2 linked regions of the Thalassoroseus pseudoceratinae genome follow. The protein of the gene in region 2 binds, or shares a complex with, the protein of the main gene of each other region. Links are inferred from orthologs where the notes say so. Each region holds a gene or a part of one and is shown on either strand. Other genes may lie near its edges.

Region 1 (6,945 bases), 120 kb from region 2 along the record:
CACCGAGTGTTCCGCGAATCGGCGGACATCCGCCAAGCCGATTCCATAGGCACTCAAAATACCTGCGAACGGGTGAATGAGGATGTGTTGAACACCGAGTTGGTCGGCAATTTCACACGCATGCTGAGCCCCCGCACCCCCGAACGTGACGAGGGCATATTCACTCGGATCGTAACCCTTGGCGACGGAAATTCGCCGAATCGCCCGGACCATGTTTGCGTTGGCGATTTCGACGAAACCAGCCGCGAGCTTCGTCGGCGTGTAGTCCGCTCCCAACGGGGAAGCAGCGATTTGGTCACAGAGCGTTTGCAACCGTTGTTCGACAGCCTCGCGATCGAGTGGGAAGGGGAATCGAGCAGGGAGGATTCGACCGAGATACAAATTGACGTCCGTCACAGTGAGCGGTCCGCCGCGTCCATAACATGCCGGACCGGGCACCGCACCGGCACTTTCCGGTCCGACGAAGAGTTTCACACCATCGAATCCGCACAAACTTCCGCCGCCCGCCGCGACGGTTTCGATGGCGAGCATCGGAGCCACCACCCGCACACCGGCTTTTTCGGTCTCGTATTCCATTTCGTAGCGATGATCGCCACGTGAACCGTCAAAACGTGCGACATCGGTGCTGGTTCCACCCATGTCGAAACCGATCGCTTTCGGGAATCCCGCCGCCATCGCGACGCGGGAAAATCCAATCACACCACCGGCCGGTCCTGAGAGAATGCTGTCTTTGCCGACGAATTGATCACCACCGACCAATCCGCCGGCCGAGGTCATGAGTTGCAACCGCGACTCGGATTTCGAGTCACCGAGCGCGTGCCGAATGGTGCTGACGTAATCTCGGAGGATCGGATTGAGATACGCATCCATCACCGTGGTATCGCCCCGTGAGACGATCTTGATCAACGGGGCTAATCGGCTGGACACACTGACTTCGTCGAAACCAACCTCATGGGCGATCGCCGCGACTTGCTGTTCGTGTTCTGGGTTCGCGAAGGCGTGTAGCAGGCAAATCGCGATGGATTCCACACCATCGGCGTGCAATCGTTGTAACTCGTTCCGAGCGGCAGCGGTGTCTAACGGGGAGAGAACCGAGCCGTCGTCGGCGAGTCGTTCGTCGATTTCGACCACCGTTTCGAACAACGGAAATGGTTTCTCAATCGCTAGGTCAAACAATCGCGGGCGGTTCTGGTTCCCAATGAGCAGCACGTCAGCAAAACCACGGGTCGTGATGAATGCTGTACGGGCTCCTTTACGTTCGAGTAGGGCGTTGGTGCCGCGAGTGGTGCCGAGTTTCAGCGAAACGGGCGGGATCGGTTCGTCCAATCGCACGCCGAGGATTCGACGAATCGCCACGATCGGTGCCGGTTCGCCGGATGTCAGTTCGTAAGACGTGCCGACACCGACACCGTCCGGCAACTCGTCTGCGAGCGTGAGAGTTCCCGTGGGTCCCTCGGACTGGCTCACACGCGATGTGTGCGTCGGGCGACCGGCGGAATCTAGAAATCGAACGTCGTAGCCCCGCCAAAAATCGGCTGGTCCGACGATGCTTAGGGGATCAACGAACGTCGTCGAATCGGAAAGGGATTCGATTTGCCCTTTGATGACACCGGAACTCAGTGTTTTCAGCGTTTGCAGTTCGTTTTTCGGGGAACGGGCAATACAGTCGGTGAATGTGCCACCGACGTCGATCCAGAATTCCCAGCGGTTCGTTGTGTTCATGCGGTGTATGGCTTGTAGGTAATTAGGAGTTATTTAGAGGCGTCGGGCAGGAGCCAATCGACAATTCGCCAGTCGAGCCAACGCTGATCGGGGTCAATTCCACGTCGCCCAATATAACCGAGGTGGCCGCCGTATTTCGTGAGATGCAGATTCGTGCAGGGCGAGATCTTCAGGTCTGCGAACGAGTCACCCGGGACCACGGGGTCGTCTTCGGCGGCGATAATCAGTGTCGGAACGTCGATTTGCGGCAGGTGGGGTTTGGAACTACTCTCGCGGTAGTAGTCGGCGGAACTGGCGAAACCGGCCCGTGCAGCGGTCAGGCGTTCGTCGAAATCACGAAGTGTCCAGTTCTGCCAAGCGGTTTTTTCGAATTCCGTTGGCCATTCGCCGCGTTTTTGCACATGGGCGGACAGGGAACGCAGAAAATGTCGGCCGTACGTGCGGTTGATCAACGGTTGATCCAGGCGATCGGCACAGGCAGCCAAGTCAATCGCGGGGCACGATGCGATAGCTCGTTCAAGTTGTTTTGGCCGGTTTGGGAAAGTTGCGAGATACTTCAACAAGATATTCCCAGACAGCGAAAACCCCGCGACCGACAGCATCGATTGCGGTGCAAGGTTGACGATGAAGTCGATGCAGGCGGCCAGATCGTCCGTGCGACCGCCGTGTGCCCAACCGACCGACATGCCTTCGCCAGCTCCCCATCCACGCGGATCAAACCGAAAGGTTCGCACGCCACGCGTATTGAGTTTGCACGCTGTTCGTCGTAGATAACCGCTTTGGTGACAACCCGTTAGGCCCGGAAGTAGCAGTGTGACCCGGTCTTCCGGTTGCCAAGACGAGGGACGGTTTTCGTGAAGCAAGAGCACATCGCCGTCGGGTAGCGATACGCGATGGACGATCGTTTCTTCGAGTTTGTCGACCGATCGCAGATACGTTCCGGCAATCGTTTGGGCGTGCCCGCCACGAATCAACCAATGGGGTTGAAACATCGGGGCGTCGAATCGGCTCATGGTTTTGTGGATACTCCTGAAATTTGGCGTATTCGGATCGGCTCTTCCGGTTTCACTCGCGAATTCGGTGTCAACTCGCTTCAAACAGGTCGTTCAAACTTGAATCTCCGGCGGAGCTTGCTAGTGTTGGTGAAATTTTGCGCTGCGAATGCGCACATCCTGAATTCATCCTCCAACCCGCCATCCTCCCGTGCCTCGACGCGACGACATCCAAAAAATTCTGATCATCGGTTCTGGCCCTATTGTGATTGGCCAAGCCTGCGAATTCGACTACTCCGGAACGCAAGCGTGCAAATCCTTGCGGGAAGAAGGGTACGAAGTTGTGCTGGTCAATTCCAACCCGGCGACCATCATGACTGACCCGGAGGTGGCCGACCGCACCTACGTGGAGCCGATTACCTGGCAATACGTCCAGAAGGTGATCGAAAAAGAAAAACCCGATGCGCTCTTGCCCACACTTGGTGGCCAGACCGGCTTGAACACGGCGATGGATCTCGCACGCCGTGGGATTCTGCAGCAACTCGGCGTGGAACTGATCGGTGCCAAAGAGGAAGTCATCGCCAAGGCCGAAGAACGCGAGTCGTTCAAGGAAGCGATGGTCAAAATCGGTTTGGATGTACCACGCAGCCAGATCGTGCGGAACCTCGATGAAGCCCGGCAGGCACTTCGTGAGATCGGTCTGCCGATGATCATCCGTGCGAGCTACACGCTCGGTGGCGCGGGCGGCGGTGTTGCTTACAACAAAGAGGAATTTGAGTCGAAAGTTCGGCAGGGGCTGAAACTTTCGCCAGCCGGCGAAGTGCTGTTAGAGGAATCCATTCTCGGCTGGAAAGAGTACGAGATGGAAGTGATGCGTGACGTGGCCGACAACGTCGTCATCATTTGTGCCATCGAAAACCTCGATCCGATGGGCGTGCACACGGGGGATTCCATCACGGTCGCCCCGGCTCAAACGCTGACTGACAAAGAATACCAACGCATGCGGGACGCGACGATCGCCTGCATGCGGGAGATCGGTGTGGAAACTGGCGGGTCGAACGTGCAGTTCGCCGTCAATCCGAAAACCGGGCGGATGACGATCATCGAAATGAATCCGCGAGTGAGCCGTTCGTCGGCACTCGCCTCGAAAGCCACCGGTTTCCCAATTGCCAAAATCGCTGCGAAGTTGGCGGTCGGCTATCGTTTGGACGAAATCCGCAACGACATCACTCGCGAAACGCTCGCCTGTTTCGAGCCGACGATTGATTATGTCGTCACGAAAATTCCTCGTTGGACTTTCGAAAAATTCCCCGAAGCCGACCCCACGCTGACGATCTCGATGAAAAGCGTTGGCGAAACCATGGCGATCGGACGGACGTTCAAGGAATCGTTCCAGAAGGCGTTGCGAGGGTTGGAGATCGGTGCGTTCGGCCTCAGCGGGGGCAAACCCGACTTGTGGGGCGGCGAAAATCAGCCGGCCGAAGACGAAATCCGCCGGAAACTTTCCGTGCCGCAATCCGATCGCATCTTCTTCCTCCGCTTTGCATTTAAAGCCGGAATGACCGTCGAGACCATTCAGGAACTTACCGGAATTGACCCGTGGTTCTTGCATCACATCCGTGAATTGGTCGAATTGGAAGATGAACTTCGTCAGTTCGAGCGGTTGGAAGACATCGACGCGGATCTGATTCGTCGAGCCAAACGCGCCGGGTACTCAGACAAACAACTCGCGCTCTGGTGGAATTCCACCGAAATGGATGTCCGTCGTCGCCGGAAGAAGCTGGGGATCGCGGCGACGTTCAAACTGGTCGATACTTGTGCGGCCGAATTTGAAGCCTACACACCGTATTACTATTCCACCTACGAGGACGAGGACGAAACACCCGGCACCGAACGCGGACCGAAGGGGGAGCCGATTCCGGAACATGCGAACCATTCCTCGCCGCACACACGGGTGATGATCCTCGGTGGCGGACCGAACCGGATCGGGCAGGGGATCGAGTTCGATTACTGCTGCTGTCAGGCGGCGTTCGCGTTGAAGGAACTCGGCATCGAAAGTGTGATGGTCAACTCGAACCCAGAAACGGTTTCGACCGACTACGACACCAGCGACATGCTGTTCTTCGAACCGCTCACGACTGAAGACGTCCTTAATATCTACGACCGTCTCGAACCGGATGGTGTAATCGTCCAGTTTGGTGGGCAGACACCGCTGAACTTGGCTCGGGGGTTGGAAGCCGCGGGGGTGCCGATCATCGGGACAAGTCCAGACATGATCGACGCCGCCGAAGACCGCGACCGTTTCCAAGCGATCCTGCAGAAACTGGATTTGCGTCAACCGCCGAACGGCACCGCGACCAACGCCGATGCCGCCCGTGCCATTGCGGATCGAATCGGGTATCCGGTCTTGGTGCGGCCGAGTTACGTGCTCGGCGGACGAGCCATGGAGATTTGCTACGATCAAAGCCAACTCGTGCGATACATGCGAGAAGCCGTCGATGCTTCGCCGGAGAAACCGGTGCTGATCGACAAGTTCTTGGAAGACGCGATTGAAGTCGATGTCGATTGTATTGCCGACGGTGAAATCGCGTTGGTTGGCGGCGTGATGGAGCACATCGAGGAAGCCGGTGTCCACTCAGGAGATTCCGCGTGTGCATTGCCGCCTCACTCACTGCCCGACGAAGTCATCGACGAAATTAAGCAAGCGACTTACGCCCTGGCCAAAGAACTCGATGTGCGTGGACTGATGAATTTGCAGTTCGCGGTCAAAATCGACATTGGGGAAGAAGACGAACCACCTGCCGATGCCAGCGGAATTTGGTCCGCGGGCACGAACTACACGGTTTACATCTTGGAAGTCAACCCGCGTGCCAGCCGGACGGCTCCGTTTGTTTCCAAGGCGACCAACCGTTCGCTGGCTCGAATCGCCGCGAAAGTCATGGCGGGAATTTCACTGACGGATCAAGGCATCATCGAAGAAATCACCCCCGGGCACTGCTCGGTGAAAGAAAGCGTGTTCCCGTTCAATCGGTTCTCGGGTGTGGACATCATCCTGGGACCGGAGATGCGTTCGACCGGCGAAGTGATGGGCATTCACGATTCCTTCCCGCTCGCGTTTGCGAAAAGCCAAGTTGCTGCCGGGTCATCGTTGCCGATGGAAGGAACGGTATTCATCTCGATGGCTCACCGCTACAAGTCCCGAGTTGTCGACGCGGCCAAACGGTTGCACGCACTGGGTTACAACCTTATCGGCACATCGGGGACCGCTCAGACGATCCGCGAAGCCGGTGTGGAGATTGAGACGGTCCGCAAGGTGCAAGAAGGGCGACCGAACATTCTCGACAAGATGGCTAACGGCGAAGTGCAGTTCATCTTTAACACGCCCAGCGGCAAAGGTGCTCGCACCGATGAAGGACAAATTCGCTCCGCCGCCGTCGCCTATGGCGTTCCGTGTGTCACCACGCTCCCCGGTTGTTTGGCTGTCGTCCAAGCCCTGGAAGCACTCGCTGCGAATCCGATCCCACAGGTGAAATCCCTACAAGAGTGGGCCGGCAACACCGATTAATCGGTCGCCCACGACTGGCTGAAAACGGCGATTGCAAAAAAGAACGCTGGGTTACGATCAGGTAACCCAGCGTTCTGACTTTTTTCTTAGGTCGAGCGTTCTAACACACTACTTCGCGGCTTTGCGTTGTTGCTTCTCGACGTGCTTTTCCAGAATCTTCATGTTCTTCGTATTGGCCTTGAACGCGGCGTCGGCCACGTCTCCCAGACCGGGGACAAGACCGACAACCATGTCGATGCCGACGTTGCCGAGCATCCGAACGGCTTGCCAGCGGGAAATACCCATTTGCCGAGCTTCCCGGATCACCCATCCCGAGACGACCGTGGTTGCCAAGTCGCCGACGACGGGAACGAGGCCGATCACGGAATCCCAACCGACACGGAAGTTCGTGCCCGGCAGCGAGAAGGCTTCGTCCATCGTTCGTGTCACTTTCCGCAACCGCTCCATCCGTTGTTCGTCTGAGAGCGGCGGTGCGGTGCGGGCGTCTTTCTGAATCTCGTGCGGTTCCACGCGGCGAACTGGCTTTTGGCTTTCGAGCTCTGTAGCGGTTGTCATGGTAAGTCCTCAGTAGTGGTCTCAATTATGAATCAACCTTGATGCAGATTGCGTGCCGAAGGTGGAGGAAGGTGGTGCTTGTGTTGTAAGGCATTATCTTGGTTGGCTTTG
Region 2 (8,333 bases):
CGGGCAACCGTCGTCGTAGAGAAATGGTCGTCCACGACAAAACCCGGCTTATCGGCCCGCTCCGCTTTTCTGTTCTCGACCCTCAACCACACGAAAAAAGCCCGGGAATGACCCAGGCTCAGTGGCAATTTTCGAATATCTCGGGACCGGACCGGCTGCGGTTCGCACTCGTGTCGCGTTCAAGGCCGAGTATTTCTAGGGACACCTACCGCCAATCGCGACACGAAGACTCGACAAGTTTTAGTGTTGTATCCAACCTGGATTGACATGTTCGGATTGACATGTTCGCAATTTGCGATGAGCACGCCAACGAGCGTGCGGTGGAAGTTCTGGAACCCGTCAATACAGAGTGGTTGAACCACTAGTAGCTGTAGCCAAATTCTTTTTGCACGCCGCCGTCACAGCGAACATCGAATTCTGTGTCGCCGTCGTCTTTCTGATCGTAGAAGATGCTTCCCGACAGGTCGCCTTTGAATCCGGTGAAGCCGGTGAAGGAGTAGCTTTGGTTGACGCTGCCAATGGCACTGCCGACGTCTTCCATTTCTTCGTTCACTCCCGTTCCGACCTCGGCCAAGCCGACAACCAGTCCGAGCACGAGAATCGTACAAACGAGAATGAGTTCCGCTGACACGACGAATCCCGCCTCGTCAGCCCAAAGTGTGGTCAAAAGGTTCATGATGTGCCTCATCGTTGGTGACAGGAAATATGGAAATCGATATCGCAAATGGAAGATCGATCGGTTGCTCGATTCGACTCCTGCGATTCTCGTCAATGTCGTGACGTTGATGTCGTGACGTTGATGTCGTGACGTTGATGTCGTGACGTTGATGTCGTGACGTTGATGTCGTGACGTTGATGTCGAGCCGATGCCGCAGTCAACTGGCTTAATGCAGCTCTGTGAGTTGGCAGTGTGATGGACTCAGAATGACACGGCTTCAAAGCGGTCGCATCCGAATCCGAAGACAAATCGGTCTTAGTATTCAGCTTGTGGGATGCCGTTGCAGTTGACGTCGAACTGGGAATCACCTTCGTCGAAACCGTCGTAGAAGGCACTTCCGGTTCCGCAGCCTTTGGCGCCGTGGGGCAAGGCGTATTCGTAGCTTTGATTCAGGCAGCCGACGGCCGAACCGACGTCTTCCAGTTCCTCATTCACGCCGATGGCCATTTCCGAGAGGCCCACGATCAAACCGAGGACACAAATCGTGCAAACCAACACCAATTCGCTCGACACGACAAAACCGGCTTCGTCATTCAGCAAAGCCATGGAGAGATTTTTCATTGCGTTTTCTTTCGAATTGCCGATCCCGGAGGGGAGTCTTGAATCAGGAAATGCCAGCCGAAAAACGCTGACACCCCAAATGTAAGTCGCGAATGACGCCTTGGAGCAACACTGTTCAAAAAAAACAACAATCGACTCGGGTGATTTGATGTAAGTCGTTTTCTCGTAATTGTTTGCGGTGCCGGTTGTTTTTTGGGTACCCACAGGGTCTGCCCTCGGAAGCCCCCGAATTACGCAATCGGCAATGAAAAAACCGCCGACAATCCTGCCGGCGGTTTGAATTCTGGAAGTTGGTGGGAAGTGAAGAAATCACTTCTTATCATCGTCGTCATCGAAGTCGAAATCATCGAAGCCGTCGTCATCGTCGTCGAAGAGATCGCCTTCCATGGAATCGTCTAGCGTTTCAAATTCATCCTCAGCGACCACGCTGTCGCCACCGTCGAATTCTTCGTCCAATTCTGAGCGGTCGAAGCCCTCGTCTACAATACTGCTGCCGAACCCTTCGTCGCCGAAGTCGTCTTGATCGGGTTCGAACTCCTCTTCGACTACGCTGCTTCCGAACCCTTCATCGTCGTCGAACGTTTCGAGCGCGTCGTCGAGTTCATTCTGGTCGATGGCGGCTGTTTCCAGGGAATCTTCGTCTCGTCCACGACGGGACGGCTGAGCGCCACTCACAACTGTTTGCGTGGCCGGTGAGTGATTGAAGAACAACAAAATTCCAATCGGCATCAACGCGACACAGGCACCGGCCAGCAACGAGAGCACCACCACGATTTGCAGGAAGCCCGCGAGTTTGTCGAAACCGGGGTCTTGTAGAATAGCCATCACCAGTAAATACGCCAAAAATCCCGCCGGGATCGCAGCCACGAGGGATACGGCGGTAAAACTCATCTTATTCACGGCGAATACCCTTAGTGAGTCGATGCTTGAAAATCAAATTTTGCGGAAAGGAGTTCTGGATGCGAAGTCCAGTCCGGATGTTTGGGGGAGATACGCACTAATTTCCTGATGTGACATCTCCAACGGACCGGGAAAAGTTCTCGGTTCGTCTCTAATGATGGTACACCAACGAACCGGACATGTCGCAATTTGACTGCCAAAATTTCTGGTTTCGATGAAGACATTTTGCAACCGATCCCCCGAGGCCATCGTACGTTCGGGATCTTTCGGATCGGTCGGCCGACTTCGCACGAAACCCAAGCAAAGTTGGGCTTCTGGAGGTCGCCGGTGAACGGGGAACATCATGTAGGGAAGTAGAGGGCTTAACCGTCTTGGCAGGTTCCACTTAGGAACTTCGCTTCAAATTCTCATGAAAGTCGTTGACGATCGGTTGTATCGCCGTAATAATGCTCATCGATATGACCGTGCGGGATCGAGGGGACCAACCACCCCAACTTTCCGTGTTTTTGGTGTTTCTTCATCTCATCTTTCAACTGCCTATTGAAGCAATAATTGTCGTTCTTCGTGCGAGTAATTTTGGATGCTTCGCTCGAAATCGGCATGATTCATTTCTGGCTTCACTGTTCGGCAGGCATCGAGCTACAACAGACACTTGTGAACTGCGTCCCAATCCGGCGACGGGGATGGATGTCTCTCCAGTTACGGGGAGGGTGTAGCAAGTCGACCTGAACTGGCGAATTGAAATCGTTCCCATCAAAACGAAATGATCACGCTCAGCGAGGATCGTGCATCGATGAGGCCGAGTGAAACCCCATTCTACCTCTAACCCTGGAGAGTCACCTCTGGTGGCACCACAACCGAGTGTGTGACGCATCCACCCACACTGAGTCGCTCTTTTTAAGAAAGCGAAACCCTGCTCATGATGACAAACACTGTAGAATCGATCGAGGAAAAGTCCGCGCCCCGCTTCCCGGAACTGCCGGATCAACTCGAAAAAGATCTCGTTCAAATCTTCAAACTGCTCTCAGACGAAACGCGTCTGCGGATTTTGCTTTATCTCGCCCGTGAAGGCGAATTGCACGTCACCGCCCTTTGTGAACGGCTCGGCCAAAGCCAGCCTGCGGTCAGTCATCACTTGGCCCTGTTGCGAGTTGCGGGTTTGATCGAAGCCCGTCGTGATGGCAAGCATAACTTCTATTCGGTTCGTCAAAATCACTTCCATCGCGTTGTGACGGAACTGTTCGATACGCTCAGCGATCCTCACACCGATGAGTTCCGCTTCGACGATTTCGTCGTGAGCCAAGACCAAGCCTAGTCGGCATTTCGATCAAGTTGAAACGATTCACGGGATGGAGACCGTCTTTCGGGGCGGTCTCTTCCTTTGCGCACCGGCTTTGATCGTTACAATAACTGCGTTGTTCCTGAATCAATTGCTCCGAGTCACAATCGGCCGGGGCATTTTCCGCCTGCCTCAATTGAATCCCCGCTATGTCTCACCCCGCAAAACTGGCCCTTGCTGACGGTAGCGTGTTTACTGGAGTCGCGTTCGGAGCCGAAGGCGAAACGTACGGTGAATCCGTCTTCAACACCAGCATGACCGGCTACCAGGAAATTCTGACCGACCCGTCTTACTGCGGTCAAATCGTCACCATGACGTACCCGCAGATCGGCAACTACGGCGTGAACCAAGAAGATGTCGAGAGTTCCAAGCCGTCGTTGCGAGGGTTTGTCTGTCGGGAACTCTGTCGATTTCCAAGCAATTATCGTTCGGAGTTGTCGCTCGACGAATACTTGAAACAGCACAATGTCATCGGTGTCGAGGGGATCGACACCCGCGCATTGGTCCGGAAACTCCGTATTGCCGGTGTGATGACGGGAGTTCTCTCCACGACTGATCTCGATGATGAATCGCTTGTCAACAAAGCACGACAAAGTCCCGAGTTGGTCGGTCAGGATCTCGTTCAACAAGTGATGCCGGAACAAGCCTCCGAGTGGTCGGAAAGATTGAGCACGCTCGCGCGGTGCAGCGACGAGCCAGACGCTCCGAGCAGCCAATCACACGTGGTCGCGATTGATTACGGGATGAAATGGAATATCCCACGACATCTCCGCGACATGGGCTGCCGAGTGACCGTGGTGCCGGGCACGATGTCGGCGGACGATATTCTTGGCCTGAACCCCGATGGGATTTTTCTCTCCAACGGCCCCGGTGATCCTCGTCCGCTCGAATACGCAGTCGGCACCATTCGGGAGTTGCTCGGCCAGAAACCGATCTTCGGAATCTGTTTGGGGCATCAACTGCTGGGGTTAGCCTCCGGCGGATCGATTTTCAAATTGAAGTTCGGGCATCGCGGGGCAAATCAACCGGTGCTCAACAAGCAGACCGGGCGTGTCGAAATCACCAGCCAAAACCACGGTTTCGCGATTGACGCTGATTCGCTCCCCGATGATGTCGAAGTCACGCACGTCAATTTGAACGACAACACCGTCGCCGGTTTGCGGCACACGAATCATTCGGCTTTCAGTGTGCAGTACCACCCCGAAGCCAGTGCCGGTCCACACGACAGCCGCTACTTATTCAACGATTTTCAATCAATGCTGCAATAAGCATTGAAAAAGTCGAGATCCTGATAGCCGGCGGCTTGCACGATGAGCATTTTCTTTTCATAAGAGGCGAAAACATTCCCTGTGTATTTCGCCTCTTTTGGAAGGAAGTTCATCATGGCTTTGGAACGCACGCTGATTTTGATCAAACCCGATGCCGTCGAACGCCGATTGGCTGGTCGGATTCTGTCTCGGTTCGAGGAGCGTGGCCTGAAAATCGTCGGGCTCAAATTGTTGCAAGTCACGCCGGAACTCTCGAAGCAACACTACGCCGAACACGTTGAGAAGCCGTTCTATCCCGACTTGGAACAGTTCATTACCTCGGGCCCGGTTGTGGCGATTGTTGCCGAAGGCCCGGAAGCCATCAGTGTGGTGCGGACGATGATGGGCAAAACCAACGGTCGCGAATCTGCTCCCGGCACCATCCGTGGCGACTTCGGTATGTCTCGTCAGATGAACCTCGTTCACGGCAGCGACGGCCCCGAAGCCGCCGAGCGAGAAATCAGCATCTACTTCCAATCAAACGAACTCATCGACTACCCAACAAACCTCGATTCTCTGACCTGCGCGGATGACGAGAAGTAATCGTTGGTGTTTTGTGCGATTCAGCACTGATTAACAAAGCCCATGCCTCGAAGATTGCAGACGTTAATCTGATCTTGTTTCGGAGGAATCATGGCTGGATCGCCAGATTTGTCAGCGTTGTATATCAACACATCACTCAAGAAAAACGCGGACGAGAGTCATACCCGGTTGTTGATGAATGCCTCTGCGGGGATCCTGCGGAAGAATGGAGTTGCGGTTGAGCATCTTCATCTCGCTGCTCACGATGTCCCGCCGGGTATTTATCCCGACATGACACAGCATGGCTGGAACACCGATGAATGGCCGCAACTTTGGGAGCGAGTCAAAGCGGCAGACATTCTCATTGTCGGGACACCGCTTTGGCTTGGCGAGGAAAGTTCAATTTGCCGCATTCTCATCGAGCGACTCTACGCTATGTCCGGCGAATTGAATGCGAAAGGACAATCGATCTACTACAACAAGGTCGGCGGTTGCATCATCACCGGCAACGAAGATGGCATTAAGCATACCGCGATGAGCATTGGCTATGCCTTGAACCATCTTGGCTACACAATACCGCCCCAAGCCGATTGCGGTTGGATTGGCGAAGCCGGTCCCGGTCTGTCGTACGGAGACTTAAATGAGGACGGGACCCGAGTCGGTTTTGACAACGACTTTACTCAACGCAACACGACCATCATGACTTGGAACTGTCTGCACCTTGCCCGAATGTTGAAAGACGCCGGCGGTATCCCCAATGAAGGCAACGACCGCAACGCTTGGAAAGCCGGCGAACGCTTCGGCTTTGAAAATCCAACATTCAGTTAGAAGTCATCTGCGTCTACGTCGTTGCGTAGTGTCGCGTGATTAAATCATTCTGCACCCACAGCAATTTGCCGAAGGCGCGGACGGTACGGATTTCTGTGTCTCGGTCGAGGTTCAATCCGAAGATGGTCGCGTTGAAGGCGTCTGCCACGAAGCCCATCAATGCGTTCATTTGCACAAGCGGAATGTCGAGCTGATCACTGCCTGCTTTGGGAGTATGAATCTTGCCGACCATGTCGAGGTACGCAACCATTTTGTCGTTGTACGGGCGGGTGACCAAGGCTTCCAAGTACCTGCCGAGATGCTGCTTGCGGAAGCGAATCATCTCGTGATCGAGCGTGAGTGATTCCAAGCTTTCCGGCGTCTCGCCTTCGTATCCCGATTGCTTCGGGACGAAGTGTCGTTTGGTGGCGTCGTAGTTGAAGAGTTTCTCGTAAACGGCGTCCACCAAAGCCGGCACGAGCGGAGCGAGAAGCGGTGCCGACGCGTGAATGGCTTCGATGTCGTCCTTTCCAAGACCGATAAATTCCGTCAGGTAGGCGAATCGATAGGCGAGATCGGATTCCAGCTTGGCTTCGTCGATGGTTTGCATAGGACTGCTCGGTTTTGGTGGAACTGTTATACTGAATAACAAATCTTAAAGTGACTCTATTGCTTGATCGGATCGTACATCCTCTAATATTGGATGTCAATGTCCAGTTTTAACGAGGGAGTGAATTTGTTTTCACAAACTGTCGAATATGCGCTTCGTGCCGTTGTTTTTCTGGCGAGTGAAGCACCGGAGGCTTCCACGACCAATCAGATTGCGGAAGCGACGAGAATTCCGCCGGCGTATCTCTCGAAGGTGTTGCAGGCTTTGGGGCGGGGTGGGGTCGTTCGCTCGCAACGTGGTGTCGGTGGGGGGATGTCGCTTCACAAAACGCCGGAAGAACTAACGCTTCTCGAAGTCGTCAATGCCGTCGATCCCATCATTCGAATCCGAACGTGCCCACTCGAACTCTCCGCCCACGGCGCGAAACTTTGCCCGCTACACAAACGCCTCGATTCCGCATTGGAGAGCGTCGAGAAAGCGTTCGCCGAGACAACGCTCGCAGATATTCTGATGGAGCCATCCACCAGCATTCCGCTCTGTGATTTTCCCAGCGTGAGCGATCAGGAAGCCAAGTAAAAGAAATTTCAATCGCACGATGGATTGTGAGTTTGAAGCGATCTACCCCGACTTCGTCTGGTGCTCAAATCCAGTTTTCTCTCGTGTGAGTGTTTTTGGGTCGTGTCGGAACCGCTGCTTGACGGTATGGTCGTTGAAAGTGGGGCAGGAACGGGTTCGGGCGGCTCGGTCTTGGAAACAACGTCGCATGAACTATTGGTAAGACGTTTTAGCTGCCTTTCGATCGATGCCAAACTGACCTGAACTGTCCTCGGCAAGATATGCAACCTACAAGTGGAGTCGTCATGACCGATGAAACGGAAGAGTGCCTGAACCCTCATGGGGAACTGGTGTTGAGAACGCTTGCTATGCCCGCCGACACCAATGCCAATGGTGATATCTTCGGTGGCTGGATCATGTCGCAAATGGATATCGCGGGGGGCATTCTTTCCAAGGAAGCTGCGAACCATCCACGCATGGTGACCGTGGGAGTCGAGGCGATGCGGTTTCACAAACCGGTCAAAATTGGCGATGTGGTTTGTTGTTACGGTGCCGTTCAACGGGTTGGGAATACCTCAATCACAATTCATTTAGAAGTCTGGGTCAAGCCGGTCCTTCGGCAGGAAGAGTTTCGTTGCCCCCGGTTCATGGTCACCGAAGCTGACTTTACCTATGTCGCCATCGACGATGCAGGAAACAAAACACGCATCAAGAAAGTCGCTTCGACCACCGTGTGAATTGAGTCGGCGATTCGGATTTGCGTGTCCACAATTCCAGCAGCCAGCGTGCGGTGCTGGTCGACGTCAAGGCGTGGCAGGCGGCGACTCGAAGCGAGCAAACCATCCGGTGCACTGTTGGCTTCGTCGTTGAAAGTTCAACTTGTGATGGTCGGAGTCACGCTGGATTCAAACACTCCGGCCCTTCATTGCGAGCGTTGCTGACGTGTCGACTGACCGGTTCCGCCACCATTTCATCAGCAGGGTACGGCATCAGCAGGCCCCGGAGTTCGTCAGG

Evidence for each region. Proteins that work in one complex are often made in the same cells at the same time.
Region 1: the proteins of carA (region 2) and carB are in contact, whole or in part, in a solved structure (PDB 1KEE), measured with the Escherichia coli proteins. The link is inferred for Thalassoroseus pseudoceratinae from one-to-one orthologs.

The regions. Positions count from the first base shown.
Region 1 is NZ_JAALXT010000004.1:682,736-689,680, reverse strand. What follows is about bases 2,625-6,479. They hold carB (carbamoyl-phosphate synthase large subunit), read left to right. Parts: upstream 2,625-2,925; coding sequence 2,926-6,279; downstream 6,280-6,479. Other genes in these bases: G6R38_RS17015 (DUF4112 domain-containing protein), read right to left, coding at 6,388-6,479; G6R38_RS17025 (YheT family hydrolase), read right to left, coding at 2,625-2,735. In the rest of the region: G6R38_RS17030 (hydantoinase B/oxoprolinase family protein), read right to left, coding at 1-1,722; more of G6R38_RS17025, read right to left, coding at 1,752-2,624; more of G6R38_RS17015, read right to left, coding at 6,480-6,834. UniProt on the Escherichia coli protein: Large subunit of the glutamine-dependent carbamoyl phosphate synthetase (CPSase).
Region 2 is NZ_JAALXT010000004.1:804,378-812,710, reverse strand. Bases 2,777-5,726 are described here. They hold carA (glutamine-hydrolyzing carbamoyl-phosphate synthase small subunit), read left to right. Parts: upstream 2,777-3,667; coding sequence 3,668-4,786; downstream 4,787-5,726. Other genes in these bases: G6R38_RS17520 (flavodoxin family protein), read left to right, coding at 5,459-5,726; ndk (nucleoside-diphosphate kinase), read left to right, coding at 4,907-5,368; G6R38_RS17535 (ArsR/SmtB family transcription factor), read left to right, coding at 3,099-3,494. In the rest of the region: G6R38_RS17550 (branched-chain amino acid aminotransferase), read right to left, coding at 362-676; G6R38_RS17545 (branched-chain amino acid aminotransferase), read right to left, coding at 974-1,279; G6R38_RS17540 (hypothetical protein), read right to left, coding at 1,589-2,170; more of G6R38_RS17520, read left to right, coding at 5,727-6,175; G6R38_RS17515 (protoglobin family protein), read right to left, coding at 6,189-6,764; G6R38_RS17510 (RrF2 family transcriptional regulator), read left to right, coding at 6,864-7,340; acyl-CoA thioester hydrolase YciA, read left to right, coding at 7,625-8,056; G6R38_RS17500 (SOS response-associated peptidase), read right to left, coding at 8,214-8,333. UniProt on the Escherichia coli protein: Small subunit of the glutamine-dependent carbamoyl phosphate synthetase (CPSase).